DNA from 3 places in the Cupriavidus sp. Met-2 genome. Region 2 is predicted to be linked to each of the others. Evidence: predicted binding sites of a transcription regulator. Region 2 holds the regulator's gene; each other region holds the start of a gene.
The links. The regulator NrdR, encoded in region 2, represses ribonucleotide reductase genes. The targets are predictions, from matches to a motif close to CACNANATNTNGTG.
Positions count from the first base shown of each region.

Region 1 (3,278 bases), on a different contig from region 2:
TGTCACCAGTACCCATCCTATCAATCAAAAAGGGAGACAAGGCTCATGGAGACGGAATACCTCGCGACGCTGCCCAGCGCGATTCGCCACTTCGCCCGGGAGCGGGCCGGGGCCATTGCGTACGCCTTCGAAGGCCGCGAGACCACGTTTGCCGATTTCGATCGCCATACGGATCGCGTGGCGCAGGCCCTGCTGGCCGACGGCGTGAAGGCTGGCGACCGCATCGCCTATATCGGCAAGAACAGCGACCACTATTTCGAACTATTCTTTGGCGCGGCCAAGATGGGGGCCGTCATTGCACCGGTGAGCTGGCGGCTGGCGGGGCCCGAAATCCAGTACATCGTCTCGCACTGCGACGCGACGCTGGTCTTCGTCGGCCCCGAGTCATCGGCATCGGTTCGCAACCTGCTGCCAGCGCTGCCACTGGTGCGCCGCGCCGTGGCGATGGAGGGCGGGGAGCCAGACTGGCCGGCCTACACGGAATGGCGCGACGCGTGCCCGGATACACCACCGGCGCACGAAGCGAAGCCCGCCGACGTGGTGCTGCAGCTCTACACGTCTGGCACTACCGGACGTCCCAAGGGCGTGATGCTGATGCATCGCAACCTGACCAGTGGTACCGAGATCTCGCTGCGCGAAGGTGCCGACTGGTCGCAATGGAACGACGAAGATGTGTCGCTGGTGGCCATGCCGGTGGCGCATATCGGCGGTTCGGGCTGGGGCGTGCGCGGTGTTCTTGTCGGCTGCAAGGGTGTCGTGGCGCGCGAATTCGATCCGGGCAAGGTGCTCGACTATATCGAGCACGACCGCATCAGCAAGCTGTTCATGGTGCCGGCTGCGATGCAGATCGTGCTGCGTGATCCGCGCGCGCGCCAGGTGGACTATTCACGCCTCAAGCACATGCTGTACGGTTCGTCGCCGATTCCCGCGGCGCTGCTGCGTGAGGGCATGGCGGTGTTTGGCTGCGGCTTCGTGCAGCAGTACGGCATGACGGAGACCACGGGCACGATCGTGGCGCTGCCGCCGGAAGATCATACGCCCGCCGATGTCCCGCGCATGCGCGCCGCCGGCAAGGCCATGCCCGGTAGCGAGGTGGCGGTGGTCGGGCCGGATGGCCAGAGGCTGGCTGCCGGCGAGGTGGGCGAAGTGGTGATCCGCTCGCCGCAGAACATGGCGGGCTACTGGAAGCAGGAGGAAGAGACCGCCCGCACCATCGACGCCGACGGCTGGCTGCGCAGTGGCGATGCTGGCTACATGGACGCGGACGGCTACCTCTATATCCACGACCGGGTCAAGGACATGATCATCAGCGGCGGGGAGAACATCTACCCGGCCGAGGTGGAGAGCGCCATCTACGGCCACCCGGCCGTTGCCGACGTGGCCGTGATCGGTGTGCCGGACGAGCGGTGGGGTGAGGCGGTCAAGGCGATGGTGGTGCTGCGCCCGGGTGTGGCCGCTGACGCCGACAGTATTCTGGGCTGGGCGCGCGAGCGTATCGCGGGTTTCAAGGTGCCCAAGAGCATCGACTTCATCGATGCCATGCCGCGCAATCCGTCGGGCAAGTTGCTGCGTCGGGCGCTACGGGAGCCGTACTGGACGGGCCGCACCCGGCAGGTGAACTAGGCACACGGGGGCTGGGGAAGGGCACATCCGGCGGCAGATGACGCCGGGCGGTCGAGGTCTGGATCGCCTTGCTGGCGAGATCTGCCCGACCCGCCGCCCGATGTGTCGCCCCCCCCAGCGGTGCCGCCATTTGATCTGCCGCAACACTACCTATGGTATCGATATAGATAATCCACCCCATATTTTGTGCGTAAGCACGGGAGGGGTGCGATGCAGCAGAACATCCGGGGCGCGACGACTGTCGACGTCGAGTCGTCTATCAATGAATACCTGGACCGCAAGGACTGGCGGATTCACGCCAACGCCAACCAGGGGTATTCGCTGGGCGGCCTGATCCTCAATGTGGCCGGCAAGGTCACCGCCAACTACTGGCTTTCGCATGTCTACGCGCCCGAGGCCGGCGCCGCGCACCGGGAAGGCGACCTCCATATCCACGATCTCGACATGCTGTCCGGCTATTGCGCCGGCTGGTCGTTGCGCACTCTGCTGCATGAAGGCCTCAACGGCGTGCCGGGCAAGGTGGAAGCCGCGCCGCCGCGGCATATGTCGAGCGCGGTCGGGCAGATCGTGAATTTCCTGGGGACGATGCAGAACGAATGGGCCGGCGCGCAGGCCTTCTCGTCGTTCGACACCTATATGGCGCCCTTCATCCGCAAGGACGCGATGACGTACCCCGAGGTCAGGCAGCACATCCAGGAGCTGATCTATAACCTCAACGTGCCGTCGCGCTGGGGCACGCAGACGCCATTCACAAACCTGACATTCGACTGGACATGTCCCGACGATCTCAAGGAACAGGTGCCCGTCATCGGCGGCGAGGAAATGCCGTTCCGCTATGGCGACCTGCAAGCGGAGATGGACATGATCAACCGTGCGTACATCGAGGTGATGACGCAGGGCGATGCCAAAGGGCGCGTCTTCACGTTCCCGATCCCCACCTACAACATCACGCCGGATTTCCCGTGGGAAAGCGAGAACGCCGCGCGGCTGTTCGAGATGACGGCGAAGTACGGCCTGCCGTACTTCCAGAACTTCGTGAATTCGGACCTGACGCCCAATATGGTCCGGTCCATGTGCTGCCGGTTGCAACTGGATCTGCGTGAATTGCTCAAGCGCGGCAACGGTCTGTTCGGCAGTGCGGAGCAGACCGGGTCCCTGGGTGTGGTCACCATCAACTGCGCGCGACTCGGTTACCTGTATCAAGGCGACGAAGCCGCACTGCTGAACCGGCTCGACTCACTGCTGGACATGGGCCGCGACACGCTGGAGGCCAAGCGCGAGCGTATCCAGCAACTGATGGACGAAGGGCTGTTCCCCTACACGAAGCGCTACCTGGGCACACTGCGCAATCATTTCTCGACGCTTGGCGTGAACGGCATCAACGAGATGATCCGCAATTTCTCGGGCGATGCGTACGACATCACTACGGAAGCCGGGCACGCGATGGCGATGCGTCTGCTGGACCATGTACGCGGGCGGATCGTCGAATTCCAGGAAGCCACGGGCCACATGTACAACCTGGAGGCAACGCCAGCGGAAGGCACCACGTATCGCTTCGCGCGTGAAGACCGCAAGCGCTGGCCCGACATCCTGCAGGCCGGCACGGCCGATCAGCCCTACTACACGAACTCGTCGCAGTTGCCCGTCGGCTTTAC
Region 1 covers NZ_JBBHZL010000005.1:299,689-302,966, reverse strand. Annotated here, with positions in the region: gene WD006_RS13945 (fatty acid--CoA ligase) at 46-1,623, shown strand; gene WD006_RS13940 (ribonucleoside triphosphate reductase) at 1,834-3,278, shown strand, end outside.
Region 1: a site for NrdR is predicted at 1,768-1,781, ahead of WD006_RS13940 (ribonucleoside triphosphate reductase). Genes of this name have one in related genera too.

Region 2 (3,278 bases):
CGTTTTCGCGCCCCCGGTGCTGGACGCCAGTGCCTTCCCCGCGCGCCCTAATACGCGAAAATCCCGCAATACAGAGTAGCGTCGACAGGCATCCGGTTTTCGTACCGGCCGTGCCATCCGCTCTCCCTTTTAAACAGACGAGTCACGCCATGTTTGAACGTAGCCGCTTCACGATCGAGCAGATCGACCCCGAAGTCTTTGCCGCGATCCAGAAGGAAAACCAGCGTCAGGAAGACCACATCGAACTGATCGCTTCCGAGAACTACACCTCGCCGGCCGTGATGGCCGCCCAGGGTTCGCAGCTCACCAACAAGTACGCCGAAGGCTATCCCGGCAAGCGCTACTACGGCGGTTGCGAGTACGTGGACGTGGTGGAGCAGCTCGCCATCGACCGCGTGAAGCAACTGTTTGGCGCCGAAGCCGCCAACGTGCAGCCGAACTCGGGCTCGCAGGCCAACCAGGGCGTGTTCTTCGCCATGCTCAAGCCGGGCGACACGATCATGGGCATGAGCCTGGCCGAAGGCGGTCACCTGACCCACGGCATGGCGCTGAACATGAGCGGCAAGTGGTTCAACGTGGTCAGCTACGGCCTGAACGCGCAGGAAGACATCGACTACGACGCGCTTGAAAAGCTGGCCCACGAGAAGAAGCCGAAGCTGATCATCGCCGGCGCATCGGCTTTCGCGCTGCGCATCGACTTCGAACGCATCGCCAAGGTTGCCAAGGCTGTTGGTGCCTACTTCATGGTGGACATGGCCCACTATGCCGGCCTGATCGCCGCCGGTGTGTACCCGAACCCGGTGCCGCACGCCGACTTCGTGACCACCACCACCCACAAGAGCCTGCGTGGCCCGCGCGGTGGCGTGATCCTGATGAAGGCCGAGCATGAGAAGGCCATCAACTCGGCCATCTTCCCGGGCATCCAGGGTGGTCCGCTGATGCACGTGATTGCCGGCAAGGCCGTGGCCTTCAAGGAAGCGCTGCAGCCGGACTTCAAGGCGTATCAGGAACAGGTGGTCAAGAACGCCGCCGCACTGGCCGAAACGCTGATCGCCCGCGGTCTGCGCATCGTATCGGGCCGTACGGAAAGCCACGTGATGCTGGTGGACCTGCGCGCCAAGAAGATCACCGGCAAGGAAGCCGAGAAGATCCTCGGCGACGCCCATATCACGGTGAACAAGAACGCGATCCCGAACGATCCGGAAAAGCCGTTCGTCACCTCGGGCATCCGCCTGGGCTCGCCGGCCATGACCACGCGCGGCTTCAAGGAAGAAGAAGCCCGCCAGGTGGCCAACCTGATCGCCGACGTGCTGGACAACCCGCACGATGAGGCCAACATCGCCGCCGTGCGCGAACAGGTTGCCGCACTGACCCGTCGCTTCCCGGTCTACGGCTGATTCGCCAGTCGATCGCGTTATAGTTAGCGCACACGAACGGCGCTGCCACCTCTGAGGTGGCAGCGCCGTTTCAACAACCAGCACGACCGCAACAGAAATCGAAGATGCAAAATGCGGTCAGGCTCTTACTTTCAGGTGGTCAGGCATGAAATGCCCCTTCTGCGGTCATTCCAGCACTCAGGTTCTTGACAGCCGCGTCTCGGAAGATGGCGATACCGTGCGCCGCCGACGCCGCTGTGAAGCCTGCGACCGCCGCTTCACCACCTACGAGCGGATCGAGCTGTTCTTTCCCGCCATCGTCAAGAAAAATGGCTCGCGCGTGGACTACGCGCGTGCCAAGCTCAAGGATTCGATGCGGCTGGCACTGCGCAAGCGGCCAGTTTCCGCCGAGGCCATCGACGAAGCGATCACTCGCATCGAAGAAAAACTGCTGGCTCTGGGCGAGAAGGAGATCCCGAGCAGCCAGGTCGGCGAACTGGTCATGCGTGAGCTTCGCAAGCTCGACAAGATCGCCTATATCCGCTTTGCCTCCGTGTATCGCAGCTTCGAGGACGTTTCCGAATTCCGGGAAATGCTCGACGAATTCTCGTCATCTACCCCACGAAAGGGGTAATAAGGACCGCAAAAAAGCTGGCTGATCACCACTTGCCGCTCTTGGCTAGAGACAGGCAAGCGAGCGCGCGTGCAAGTCCGCCTCATGGCGCGTGCGCAAACCCGGACCTCTAAAGCCCAACTTGCGTGATGCCACGCCCTTGGCGACTCTGGCACTCCCTCAGATGTTTCCGGGCTCGACTCGGAAACACACTGACACCAATCCTCCACAGCCAGACACGTCCTGACACCATCCCCGCCGTTATCGTGGCCTTCCGTTCTAATCGAACCGATACGCCATGGTTGCCCGCCTTCCCCCCCGTTCCCCTTCATTGACTTCGTGCCGAGGTCACGTTCTGTTCGAAGCATTGCTGAGCCTGGCCTTCATCGGCCTGGGCGCGATACCGCTGGGGATGCTCGGCACGGTCTCGCTGCGCTGGACCGCTGAACAGGAACGCCTGACCACCGCTCTGATGCGGGCCGCTGAACTGGCCGAAGCAAGTGCAATGGCATTGCAGCCACCCGGCAACGATGCGCTCCCGATCCCACTTTGCGGATTGCCCGAGCAGAAAGAGCGTTGCGTGCCAGACAAACGCCTCGCGATCGCAACCATCGAGAGCCGTTCTCCGACGGATGCAGCCGGAGTCGCCACCATGCCTACCCGGCTGGCATTGTGGGTCGCGCCATGAGGGCAAGATCGCAGCATCACGGCTTCACCTTGGTGGGCATGATGATCGGTGTCGCGCTTGGCACGATTGCAATGCTCGCTGCGCTGACCATGTGGCAAGTCATGCGGGACGCCTATGCCAGTGTGGCAGACGGGATCGAGATCGAAGAGCGCGGTCAGCGCGCATTGGCCATCATCGCCCATGCGATCCGGCATGCGGGCTGGATTCCCGCGCATGTTGCGCTGGAGCCCGCACACCCCGCCCCACAGGCGCCGCTTGAAGGCCGTGACGATTGTGGTGCGCCGTCGATCGACGACGGGATGGAATGTGGGCGACGCGGCGTCCGCGGCAGCGATGCACTGCTCGTGCGGTTTTCCGGCAGCGGTCGCGCAACCGATCCAAGCCTGGCCGACGGCACGATGACTGACTGCAGTGGCTACGCGCTGCCCGCAAGAACAGTTGGCGACGGCATCGCACCGCCGGCACACCATGCCGCGACCAACGTCTTCTATATCGGCAAGGGTAGCGACGGCGTTCCCCAGTTGCTGTGCCGTTACCCGCGCCGCAGCGACAACCGCGCGCAGGCACACGCCTACACATCCGGCACCCTTGTGCGCGGCGT
Region 2 covers NZ_JBBHZL010000004.1:283,331-286,608, forward strand. Annotated here, with positions in the region: gene glyA (serine hydroxymethyltransferase) at 150-1,397, shown strand; gene nrdR (transcriptional regulator NrdR) at 1,543-2,010, shown strand; gene WD006_RS11835 (hypothetical protein) at 2,288-2,677, shown strand; gene WD006_RS11840 (PilW family protein) at 2,674-3,278, shown strand, end outside.

Region 3 (3,278 bases), on a different contig from region 2:
CGGCGATTTCGCTCTCGTTCGTGTTCAGCGTGATTTCCGTGCACAGGTTCGAGCTATGCACCACACCCACGTGCTGCTGCGGGCTGCGGATGTTGCACGGGTCCTTGAACGTGATCCACGGATGGCCGGTTTCGAACAGCATGCCCAGCATCTTGCGCCACAGCTGCATGGCCGGCACTTTCTTGAACAGCTTCAGTTCGCCGTTGGCGGCCTTGGCTTCGTAGCCCAGGTAGGCCTGCTCGAATGCCTTGCCGACCTTGTCATGCAGGTCCGGGCAGCTGGCCGGCGAGAACAGCGTCCATTCGCCATTTTCCATCACACGCTTCATGAACAGGTCCGGAATCCAGTTGGCCGTGTTCATGTCGTGCGTGCGGCGGCGGTCATCGCCGGTGTTCTTGCGCAGTTCGAGGAATTCCTCGATGTCCAGGTGCCACGTTTCCAGGTACGCGCAGACCGCGCCCTTGCGCTTGCCGCCCTGGTTCACGGCCACGGCCGTGTCGTTGACCACCTTCAGGAACGGCACCACGCCCTGCGACTTGCCGTTGGTGCCCTTGATGTGCGAGCCCAGCGCGCGCACGTTGGTCCAGTCGTTGCCCAGTCCGCCAGCGAACTTCGACAGCAGCGCGTTTTCCTTGAGCGCCTCGTAGATGCCCTCCAGGTCGTCCGAGACCGTGGTCAGGTAGCACGACGACAGCTGCGAGCGGCGCGTGCCCGAGTTGAACAGCGTCGGGGTCGACGACATGAAGTCGAACGACGACAGCAGCTGGTAGAACTCGATCGCGCGCGCTTCACGGTCCTTCTCTTCCAGCGCCAGGCCCATGGCCACGCGCATGAAGAACGCCTGCGGCATTTCGATGCGCACTTCGTCCACGTGCAGGAAGTAGCGGTCGTACAGCGTCTGCAGGCCCAGGTAGTTGAACTGGAAGTCGCGCGAGGCGTCCAGCGCGGCGCCCAGGCGGGCCAGGTCGTACGTGGCCAGCTTTTCGTCGAGCAGTTCGGCTTCGATACCGCGGGCGATGAACTTCGGGAAGTACTCGGCGTACTTCGTCGCCATCTCGGTCTGGGTCACTTCGGCGCCCAGGATTTCCTTGCGGATCGTGTGCAGCAGGATACGGGCGGTCACCTGGCTGTAGGCCGGGTCCTTCTCGATCAGCGTGCGCGCGGCCAGGATGGCGGAGTCGTAGACCTGCGTCATCGGCACGCCGTCGTACAGGTTCTTGAGCGTTTCCTTCAGGATCGGCTCTGCGCTGACGGCCTTGCCGAGGCCGCTGCAGGCGTTGTCGATCAGCGCGTGCAGCGCCACCAAGTCCAGCTGGTACGTCACACCGTTATCGGTCACGTTGAACGACACGCCGGCTTCCTGCACGCGGGCCACCGCCTGCGCGTTGGCCTGGGCACGTTCCTGCGTGCGCTTTTCGCGGTACAGCACGTAGGCGCGGGCCACCTCATGTTCGCCCGAGCGCATCAGCGCCAGTTCCACGTGATCCTGCACGTCTTCGATATGGAACGTGCCGCCGTTCGGACGGCTGCGCACCAGCGCGCGCACCACATTCTGGGTCAGTTGCTCGACGATCTCGCGCACGCGCGCGGATCCCGCGCCCTGGCCGCCGTTGACGGCCAGGAATGCCTTGGTCATGGCCACGGCAATCTTGTTCGGCTCGAACGACACCACGGCGCCGTTACGGCGGATCAGCTTGTAGTCCTGATAGGTAACGCCTGCAGCGACGGGGCTCTGCTGCGCAATGCCGGCTGCTGCGCCAGCAACGCCAGTCACGCCAGTGGTTTGTTGTTCGTTTTGGGCCGTTTGCATGAGGTAACTCCTGTTTTAACCCTTGTATTGAAGACTTCTGCTGAAGATGACAAAGTCCCTAGCAAAATGCGCTCCAGAAGACACTCGACACTGGCCATGCCAGGCGAGAACCAAACTGCACAGGCGTTCATTCTGCTAGGGACTCTTTTACAGCCCGACCCGGTTGAATTTTGTGACGCACACACCGCAAGCTGCTGCAGCGAGGCTTCACTCTTGGGTCGGCTCCCCGGAAAAACCACTAGATGTAGTGGTCACATCGAAAATCTGGGCTAAGTATAGTGAAACGAGACTGAATGACCAGTCTTGACAATCAGCTTTCACATTGCCGGGCCGGCGGTGCGGCAGCGCCACAATCCCGCAAAGCCCGCTGCCTCAAGGGTTCGCGGCGAGCCGTTCGGTGGCGCACAAGATTTTGAAAATATTTCTATGGGAACAGGTCGGCGATAGGTGTCCCAGAATGTGGCAGCCGTCGTGACGATTCGGGGCCCGGCGCACCCTATTTGACACCCCTGGAAAACCTACCTTGCCTGCCGGTACGGCATCATCGCCAGCGGCAGCGCGGCCTGTTTCGCAAAGCGGCTCCAGTCGAAGTAGGGGCCTGGGTCGGTCTTGCGTCCCGGAGCAATGTCGCTGTGGCCAGCGACGCCCTGGATCGGATAGGCGGCCCGCAGGGCACTCACCAGCGCGGCGACCGTCTCGTACTGAGCTGGCGTGAACGGCTGGTCGTCGGTGCCCTCGATCTCGATGCCGATCGAGAAGTCGTTGCAGCGTTGGCGTCCGCAATAGTCGGACTGGCCGGCGTGCCACGCACGTTGTGTGCAGGCGACAAACTGAACCGGCTCGCCATCGCGACGGATCAGGAAGTGGGCCGATACCCGGACATCGCGAATCGTCTCGAAAAACGGATGGCGCGTGGCATCGAGCCGATTCTGGAAGAACGCCTCGATATCGTCGGAGCCGAACTGCCCCGGCGGCAGGCTGATGTTGTGCAGTACCACCACATCGACCGCCATGCCTTCGGGGCGGGCGTCGAAGTTCGGGGACGGCACGTGGCGGGCTGCGGGGACCCAGCCGTCGGCGTTGGGCCGCCAGTCGCGGACCCGGCCTGCGGCGTCAGACATCGCGCCCCTCCCCTTCGGCCAGCGATTCGCTATCGTCCCGGCCGCTGCGCCCATCCTCCTCGCAGATACCGAGCTGTTCGATCCGATACCGCAACTGGCGGAAGTTCAAACCCAGCAGCGGCGCCGCGGCGGTCCGGTTGAAGCCGGTCTGCCGCAAGGCGCGCAGGATCAGCTCGCGCTCCATCGCCTCCAGGTGCGCGGGAAGATTAATTGGGAACGTGGTGGCAGCCGGCGCGCCAGCATCGGGGGCAGGCACGGCGACCGGCCCTGCCACGGGAATCGGGGCCGGCACGGGCGCCGGTTCTGGCATCACCGCCACGGGTGTCGCCGGAGCGGGCACGCCCCAG
Region 3 covers NZ_JBBHZL010000010.1:195,027-198,304, forward strand. Annotated here, with positions in the region: gene WD006_RS21150 (ribonucleoside-diphosphate reductase subunit alpha) at 1-1,810, opposite strand, end outside; gene ampD (1,6-anhydro-N-acetylmuramyl-L-alanine amidase AmpD) at 2,329-2,931, opposite strand; gene WD006_RS21160 (sigma-54-dependent transcriptional regulator) at 2,924-3,278, opposite strand, start outside.
Region 3: a site for NrdR is predicted at 2,047-2,060, ahead of WD006_RS21150 (ribonucleoside-diphosphate reductase subunit alpha). Genes of this name have one in related genera too.